Regions from separate parts of the Shewanella sp. WXL01 genome, predicted to be linked through region 1. Evidence: predicted binding sites of a transcription regulator. Region 1 holds the regulator's gene; the other holds the start of a gene.

Region 1 (4,198 bases):
CAATACAAGTGGACGGAGCATTTCTCAAGCGACTTAGGCTATCGCTACCTTGCTCAAGACTATGACAAAAATGGCATCGAAATTAGTGATAGTCAGCAAATCTACCTGACGTTTGACTACAAGTTCTAAGCGTTCATTTTGTCCATCAACTCACGGTGGGTAGGTTGAAACCCACCAGTTTTATATTAACTCCCTATTTTTTGTACAGCATTTGTACGGCATAACATCCCATCTTGTTATGCCTTTTTTGTATTTGGGTTTTGCCATTATTTTAATTTATTTGAGTAGTAAGCCGATTCTGACTTATCCAGTTCTTGCGCGACATCAATAATATTACTGGCAAACATTTTTGCGGCTAGTGACATATGTTGACGACTTGGATAAACCAGATATGAGTCAATATAGTCAGACTCAATCTCAGGCAAGATACTGACTAATTGTTGGTTTTCTAGATGCTCAGTGACAAGACTGTAGGGCAGAAAAGCGATTCCAGCACCGGCAAGACAAAAACTAAATAAGGAACTAAAGTCGTTGGTGACTAGGCTGTAATCGATAGAAAAAGTCTGGTCATCGATCATGATATGGTTTTGGATTGTGCCGCCAGTTGAGGCAATCATTGAGTGTTTCGCCAAGTCCTCCACGCAAGTGATTTCATCGTGCTGCGCCAGATATTCTGGTGTAGCAAAGAGTTTTAGCTTGAAAGATGTGAGCTTTTTGGCAACAAAGCTGCTGTCTTCTAGCTTGCCTACATCAATGACAAAATCTAACCCGAGCCGAGTAAGCTCGCGATAGCCACCTGAGACCATAAAGATCTCTAGTTTGATTTGTGGGTGCTTTCGCATGAACTCCGCTATTTGCCTATCGAGCAGTCGCTCCATAAATGGCAAGAGACCAATTCTAAGCTTCCCTTGTAACTGAGATTGCTGGTTTTCAACCATGCGAGCAGCATTGAGAAATTGCCCAACTAAAGGCTCCACTTGCTCTAAGAATTGCTCGCCACTGGGAGTTAGCGACATTGCGCGCGTGGTGCGAATAAAAAGTGGCGCGCCTAATTGTTTTTCTAGCTCGCCAATTCGGCGGCTAACTAACGCGCGTCTGGTATCAAATGAATCTGCGGCTTTAGAAAAGCTACCGAGTTTAGCAACCGCTATAAATAACTCTAAGTCATTGATATTCAACTGATACACCTTAGGTTAGACAAAAGAATGAGTGTAGATGTATCAAGAGATTACTGTCAAACAACACGTTGATAAGCATGATGGAACTCACAGCGACACCATCGCTAAGCGATGAAAGTTGACAAACGTGAGGGCAAACTAAGTAGCCATTAAGCTAATAATTGATTTAGTAGCCAGGATGAGCGCGCTTAAGCTACACAAAATAAAGGTGACTTTTCGCGTCAGGTCTTTATCAATATTGTGTACATATTTACCAGCCACTTTGTGCCCTAATATCACAGAGGGCAAAAGCATGGCCGCGATAACGAGATGTTGCCATTGTACTAATCCATATATCGCCAATATGGCCAGTGCGATCATTGAGCTAAAGACAAAAAACGCAGATAAAGCAGCGCGAAAGTCAGCAGCGGCTTTGCCAGCTAACAGTATTGCTAATGGCGGGCCGCCAATCGCGGCAATATTGCCAAAAATCCCCGAAAAGATCCCAGCAATAAACAAGGTGAGCTTATTCACGGGCGCAGTGATTTTATAGATGCTAAGTAATACTGCTAGCAGCACAATACCTGCAATCATTAGGCCGAGAATATCAGCTGGTGCGAGTATCAGTAGACTGGCACCAAGGAGTCCGCCTGGCACGCGGCCAATGAGAGCGTATTGTAGTCCGTTAAATTCAAGTGCGCTGCGCTCGCGATATAAGGTCAACGCTGAAATCGAAAAGCCCATTAATATTACCGGCACAGGCACTAAGTCTGGGTCGACAATATACAACAGCGGCGTTGCCACAACTGCTAAACCAAAGCCAATTAGGCTTTGAGTTAGCGCACCAGCAAACATGATGATTGAAGCTAGGATCAGACTTAACGGGTCGACTATTGTCATGTTACTTCCATATTTATTATGGCTTGAACTTGAGCAAGCTGCGCCTTGGCGCGGGAGCAAAAAATAGGTGCGAGAGTAATAAAAAATGCTTCAACCACCTGAGCGATTGAAGCATCTTAAAATTCGATATGGTTTGCAGACTATTCTACGTCTTCCCACTCGATGCCCATAGCATCCATCAATTTTTTTGCTTCAGCAGGAATTTGGTCTGGTTGCTCTTTAGATAAGTCATCGTCATTTGGCAGTGGCTGACCTGTGTATGCATGCAAGAAAGCTTCGCATAACAGCTCACTGTTAGTGGCATGGCGTAGGTTATTTACCTGGCGGCGAGTACGCTCGTCAGTTAATACTTTTAGCACCTTTAAAGGGATGGACACAGTAATCTTCTTTACTTGTTCATTCTTTTTGCCATGCTCGGCGTATGGGCTAATATAGTCGCCGTTCCACTCAGTCATTAACTCACCTTTAGCTTTGAATTCGGGGCTGATTTTAACCCCTTATCTACGTTAGTCAAATTATTGCAACGAAATTGTGTGCAATGCAAATAGATTTCTCGATGTTTAGATGTCTATATGGCTATTTCCTATTGACGCTGATGTTTGGGTTAGGTACATTTGGACGTCTAGACATCTCTTTCTTGAGTGGTTGATTTAGGAGTCAATGATGGCCAAACCTCAAAATGCGACAGTGGCAGTGCGCCAAGGTATTGAAAGTGACACCCAGTATGGCGCGGTTGTGCCGCCGATTTATCTGTCGACCAACTACTCTTTTGATGGTCATAAAAATCCACGCGAGTTCGACTATAGCCGCTCGGGTAACCCAACCCGTAATATCCTTGGAGATACTATTGCTCAACTTGAAAACGGAGCAACAGGTGTTGTGACCTGTACCGGTATGGCGGCCATTACTTTGGTCACCAGTCTACTTGAGCCTGAGGATTTAATCGTTGTACCCCACGATTGTTATGGTGGCAGCTATCGTTTGTTCACAAATCTTGCCAAAAAGGGCGCGTTTAAATTATTGGTTGTCGATCAAACCGATGAGCAAGCATTAGCGCAGGCAATTAAGCAAAAGCCAAAAATGGTTTGGCTTGAAACCCCATCAAACCCGCTATTAAGAGTGGTGGATATTGCACCCATTGCACAGGCAAGCCACGAGGTTGGCGCTTGGGTTGTGGTTGATAACACCTTCTTGTCGCCAATTTTGCAGCAGCCGCTCGATTTAGGCGCCGACATCGTGATTCATTCCACTACTAAATATATCAATGGCCATAGTGACGTGGTTGGCGGCGCAGTAGTCGCAAAAGATGCTGAGCTAGGCGAGTTATTACATTGGTGGTCGAATACCTTAGGGCTTACGGGCAGCGCTTTTGACAGTTACTTAGCATTACGCGGCATTCGCACTTTAGGTGTGCGTATTCGTGAGCATCAAGCCAATGCACAAAAGATTGTTGCGCTGCTAACTAGCCATGAAAGCGTTGCAAAAGTGTATTACCCGGGATTATCTGACCATCAAGGCCACGAAATTGCGCAGAAACAACAAAAAGGTTTCGGCGCTATGTTAAGTTTCGAGCTTAAAGGTGGTGAGGCCGAGGTTGTCGCCTTTTTAGATGCGCTGAAATTGTTCAGTGTTGCTGAAAGTTTAGGCGGCGTGGAAAGTTTAGTAGCCGTTCCGGCAACCATGACCCACCGTGCAATGGAGCGAGAAGCTCGCCTAGAGGCTGGTGTTGAAGACACATTATTGAGACTATCTGTCGGCATTGAGGATGGTGACGATCTAAGCGCAGACATCAAAGCTGGCTTAGATGCGGTTGCAGCTCTATAAAGCGTTAATTTTTGTCCACATATATTTAGAAAATCGCACGCAATAAAGTAAGTTGTACGCGGCACATATCGAGTATTGCCGCGTAGTTTAAGGAGTGACAAATGGCACGAGGTCATTTACATAAATTTGGTGGTTCAAGTCTGGCTGATGCGGACTGTTATCGCCGTGTCGCACACATTATATTGACCCATGGCAATAGCGACGATCTCGTGGTGGTGTCTGCCGCTGGTAAGAGCACTAACTTCTTATATAAGCTGCTAAAACTGCGTGAAGATGGCGAGTTGTGGCAAGAAGAGCTGCAGGTATTAATTAGCTTT
Region 2 (4,198 bases), on a different contig from region 1:
CAGCCATATTTATCAACTGCGGACTCAACTGGATAAGCCCTTCGCCACACCTATGTTAGTGACAGTGCCAAAAGTTGGCTTTAAATTACAACAATCTTAAAAACAGCAAGGCGTTTCATACCATGCCCAAAGACAAAGCCTCCACCGGCCAATATTCCTCTCGCTCCCTGATGACGCTGCTAAGGCTTGCGTTTGCAGCCATCAGCTTTATCAGTGCTGGGTTTGTATTTTTAGTCATGGTTGGCGTCATGCAATGGGTTGAAGATCAGGTAAGCCTTAGGAATCTTGAGCAAGCAAAACCCTATGTTGGAGAAGCTTTGGAGCAATCTGCGGGATTTCCGCTAACGGTTTCGCCAACGGTCATCGCCTATTCTCACGCAGAGCAACTGCCAGATGAGTTTAAAGAAGCCGCCCAGTTCCCCAGTGAATACCAAACCGAAATTCATAGCCAATCTATTGATTACTTTGTCTACAAAACCAAACTAGTCACCAGTAAGGGCGTGCAAGAAGTGTATATTATCTCGCTAGCACAATACTCTGAGCTCACCGATGTGCAATGGCAACGCACTTTATTATTTTGTGTACTGCTAATGTCTGTGTTATTTGTCATTCTCAACACGGTCGCGACCAAAGTGCTGAGCCCAATGATCAAACCTATCAATCAGCTAAGCGATCAGCTGCAGCAACACCCGCTACCAGACTCTTTTACGATTAGCAGCCGCGCGGTAACCGAGTTTGGCATTCTAACCGACAGCCTCAATCAATACCGCGAAAACAGCGAGCAACGCATTAAACAGGAACAGGCCTTTGCACGTTATGCCAGCCATGAATTGAGAACACCACTGAGTATCGTGCGCGGCGCAGCAGTGTTACTTGGTCACAATCAAGAGCAGGCATTTCAACAAAAACAACGTGAGCGTATCGTTCGCGCCAGCCAAGATATGCAAAATACCGTCGATGCCCTGCTGCATATCGTCAAACAAGAAAACCCTAACTCACAAGCTCAGCCAAGACTGTTAGAGTCACAAGAGCTAGAGCAGATATTGTCGAACCATGTGACCACAGCTAACCAAAGAGGTATTAGCTTAAAGCTAGACATTCAAACAACACCTCATATCATTCCAAGTGAAGCCGTACTTAAAATGCTACTGGGCAACTTAATACAAAATGCCATTAATGCGCTCACAGATCTTGAGCAAGACAACAAAGCGATTGAAATCATTATTAGTGAGAATGCGATTACCGTTAGCGACAACGGGCATGGCCTGAGTCACAATGAGCACAACCAAACTGGCCATGGTTTGGGGCTAGTTATCGTTGATACGCTTTGCCAACGCTATCAATGGCAATTTCAACTCAAACCCAATGAGCCACAAGGTTGTGTGGCAGAGCTGAGTTTTTAGTGCTGTGGCTTGTGCTAAGGGCATTGGTCAGGTGGCTCGCGCCTGTTTCATATTAACGAGCACTCAATTTTTATAAGCACCTTATATTTAGCAACACTTCATATTTGCGAGTATAGCCACTTACATTTAGCCATCTAGATGTTAAGATAGCTAAAATAAAGAAGCTATTTACCCAAAATGTGGTTTAAGGAGAGCGGCGCGTTATGAGCAAGCACGATAAATTGGCAACTCAAATTGTCAGCACAGGCCGAGATAAGAAATACACCCAAGGCATTATTAACCCACCTGTTTACCGTGCATCAACCGTAGTGTTTGACTCGATGGATGACATGCGCCACGCCATTAAACACAAAACCAACGGCGAGCTATTTTACGGGCGCCGTGGCACCCACACTCATTTTGCATTTCAACAAGCTATCGCTGAACTTGAAGGCGGCTGTGGCACAGCTTTATACCCTTCAGGTGCTGCGGCAATCAGTGGCGCTTTATTGTCGTTCTTAGGTCAAGGCGATCATTTGTTAATGGTCGACAACGTCTATGAGCCAACACGCGATTTATGTGACAAACTGCTTGCCGGTTACGGCGTAGAAACCACATATTACGACCCGCTCATCGGCGCGGACATTAAAGAGCTTATTCGCCCTAATACCAAGGTAATATTTTTGGAATCACCAGGCTCAATTACCATGGAAATTCAAGACGTACCTGGCATTTGTGAAGTTGCCAAGGCGCACAATATTATCACCATGTTAGATAACACCTGGGCATCGCCAATCAATTGCCGACCATTTGAAATGGGGATCGACATCTCTATTCAAGCTGCGACTAAATACATTGTGGGTCATTCAGATGTGATGATTGGCACAGCAACGGCGAACGAAGAACACTGGCCGCGCCTACGTGAACACAGCTATTTAATGGGGCTTACCACCTCCCCAGATGACGTTTATCTAGCAAACCGTGGTCTTCGCACTTTAGGGGTTCGTCTTAAACAGCACGAACAAAATGCCCTAAAAGTAGCTAACTGGCTCGCAGCGCGTGAAGAAGTCGATCATTTAAGACATCCGGCGTTTGACACCTGCCCAGGGCATGAGTTTTTTAAGCGCGATTTCTGTGGCGGTAATGGTCTGTTCTCATTTGTCTTAAAGCAAGGCAACCTTAAAGCTGTCACCGCATTTGTTGAAAACATGCAGCACTTTAAAATGGGCTTCTCTTGGGGCGGTTATGAAAGCCTGATCTTAGGCTATTTTGGTCTAGATAAAATCCGCACGGTTACTAATTGGGATACATCAAAGCCATTGATTCGATTGCATATCGGACTTGAAGATGTTGATGACCTGATTGCCGATCTTGATGCTGCTTTTGAGCGTTATAACCTAGTCGTAAACTCATGCAAGTAATCGCATTAGCTAAGTAATTTAATCGACTAAAATTAATACCCAGGTAGCCTAACAGCTACCTGTTTTTGTTTTACGGCTAAATTCGCCCTAGTCAATCGATAAGTAGTTACCATCAGCCCAACCTTAAGATGCAAATAAAAATAATTATCATTTGCAATGATACCTTATAGCATTTATTATCTCCTGCACTTATCAAGGAGAAGCGAATGAAACCAGATATCCATCCTGAATACCGCCAAGTGGTTTTTCACGACACATCGTGTGACGCATACTTTGTAGTGGGCTCAACGTTAAAGACTGATCAAACAATTGAATATCAGGGTAAAACTTACCCTTACTATAACCTTGATGTATCGAGTCAATCTCATCCTTACTACACTGGTGAGCAACGCACGACTAAGAACCAGGGCCGCGTAGCTAAATTTAAGAACAAATTTAAAGGAACGTTTGGCTAATGAAAGTTTTAAGCTCGTTAAAAAGCGCTAAACAGCGCCATCCTGACTGCCAAGTGGTTAAACGTCGTGGTCGCGTTTACGTGATTTGCAAATCAAATCCAAGATTTAAAGCCGTACAAGGCAAGGCACGCAAGTAACACGTATACATTGTAATGAATCGCGGCTAAAGAATAGGAATAACCAACTACTCTTTAGCCCGAACTGTCACCTTTGCTAGTCATCTATTGTCACATTGGTGCTAACTGCTTAATCGCTTGATAGGCATTTTCTTGATACTGCTCTTTGGCAATATCAGCAAACAGCGTCGCTTGATCAGCTAGCTCACCTGTTAACCCCTTCCTACTCGCATAGAATAGACCGCTCTTATAATTTGCATTGAATACGGCATCCATGTATCGGCTCGCGCCGGTTTCAACCTTGTGCGCTTTACCCAGTAATAGCATCACCTTCATCGCCGATTGCATCATAACTCGTTTTAGCAATGGCAAACTATCAAATCCTTGGGTACCAATTGTTGCACCTGGGCTCATAGTGACAAAACGTACTTGTGGGTAACGGCGCGCCATTGCCGACATCCATAATGCGCCCATATATTTAATTGGACCATAAGCAACAGTGGGATCGTTAACTGAACTCAAATAACTCCCTTGTGCTAAACCAACAAACTCACTCACAGATGACGTATCAAATGTTGGGCGCTTCATGCCCATCTCCTCAACACCTCTCGCAGCTTCAGAGCCAGCATAAACTGCCACGTGATTAAGCTTACCGCTAGTGAGCAGCGACTCAGCCAATACACTATGCCCAAGTAGATTTACGGCAAAAATCTCGGTTACACCGCTGCTGTTTAAATTATGGAAATGCTTGCCGCCAGTACCACCAGCATTCATAACCAAAGCATCGACACTTTGAGGTAATGAGTTAACGGCATTAGCAACAG

What was found. Region 1 encodes MetJ, which represses methionine synthesis genes. Its sites were predicted from a motif close to TAGACGTCTAGACGTCTA; they were not measured.
Region 2: a site for MetJ is predicted at 1,531-1,548, ahead of G3R49_RS07880 (cystathionine beta-lyase). Genes of this name have one in related genera too.

The regions. Positions count from the first base shown of each region.
Region 1 is NZ_JAAIKQ010000001.1:536,623-540,820, forward strand. Features, by position in the region: gene G3R49_RS02125 (outer membrane beta-barrel protein) at 1-129, shown strand, start outside; gene G3R49_RS02130 (LysR family transcriptional regulator) at 267-1,178, opposite strand; gene G3R49_RS02135 (sulfite exporter TauE/SafE family protein) at 1,317-2,057, opposite strand; gene metJ (met regulon transcriptional regulator MetJ) at 2,198-2,512, opposite strand; gene metB (cystathionine gamma-synthase) at 2,721-3,881, shown strand; gene G3R49_RS02150 (bifunctional aspartate kinase/homoserine dehydrogenase II) at 3,983-4,198, shown strand, end outside.
Region 2 is NZ_JAAIKQ010000002.1:636,427-640,624, reverse strand. Features, by position in the region: gene G3R49_RS07890 (response regulator transcription factor) at 1-100, shown strand, start outside; gene G3R49_RS07885 (HAMP domain-containing sensor histidine kinase) at 123-1,403, shown strand; gene G3R49_RS07880 (cystathionine beta-lyase) at 1,607-2,803, shown strand; gene G3R49_RS07875 (type B 50S ribosomal protein L31) at 3,010-3,258, shown strand; gene ykgO (type B 50S ribosomal protein L36) at 3,258-3,395, shown strand; gene G3R49_RS07865 (SDR family NAD(P)-dependent oxidoreductase) at 3,486-4,198, opposite strand, start outside.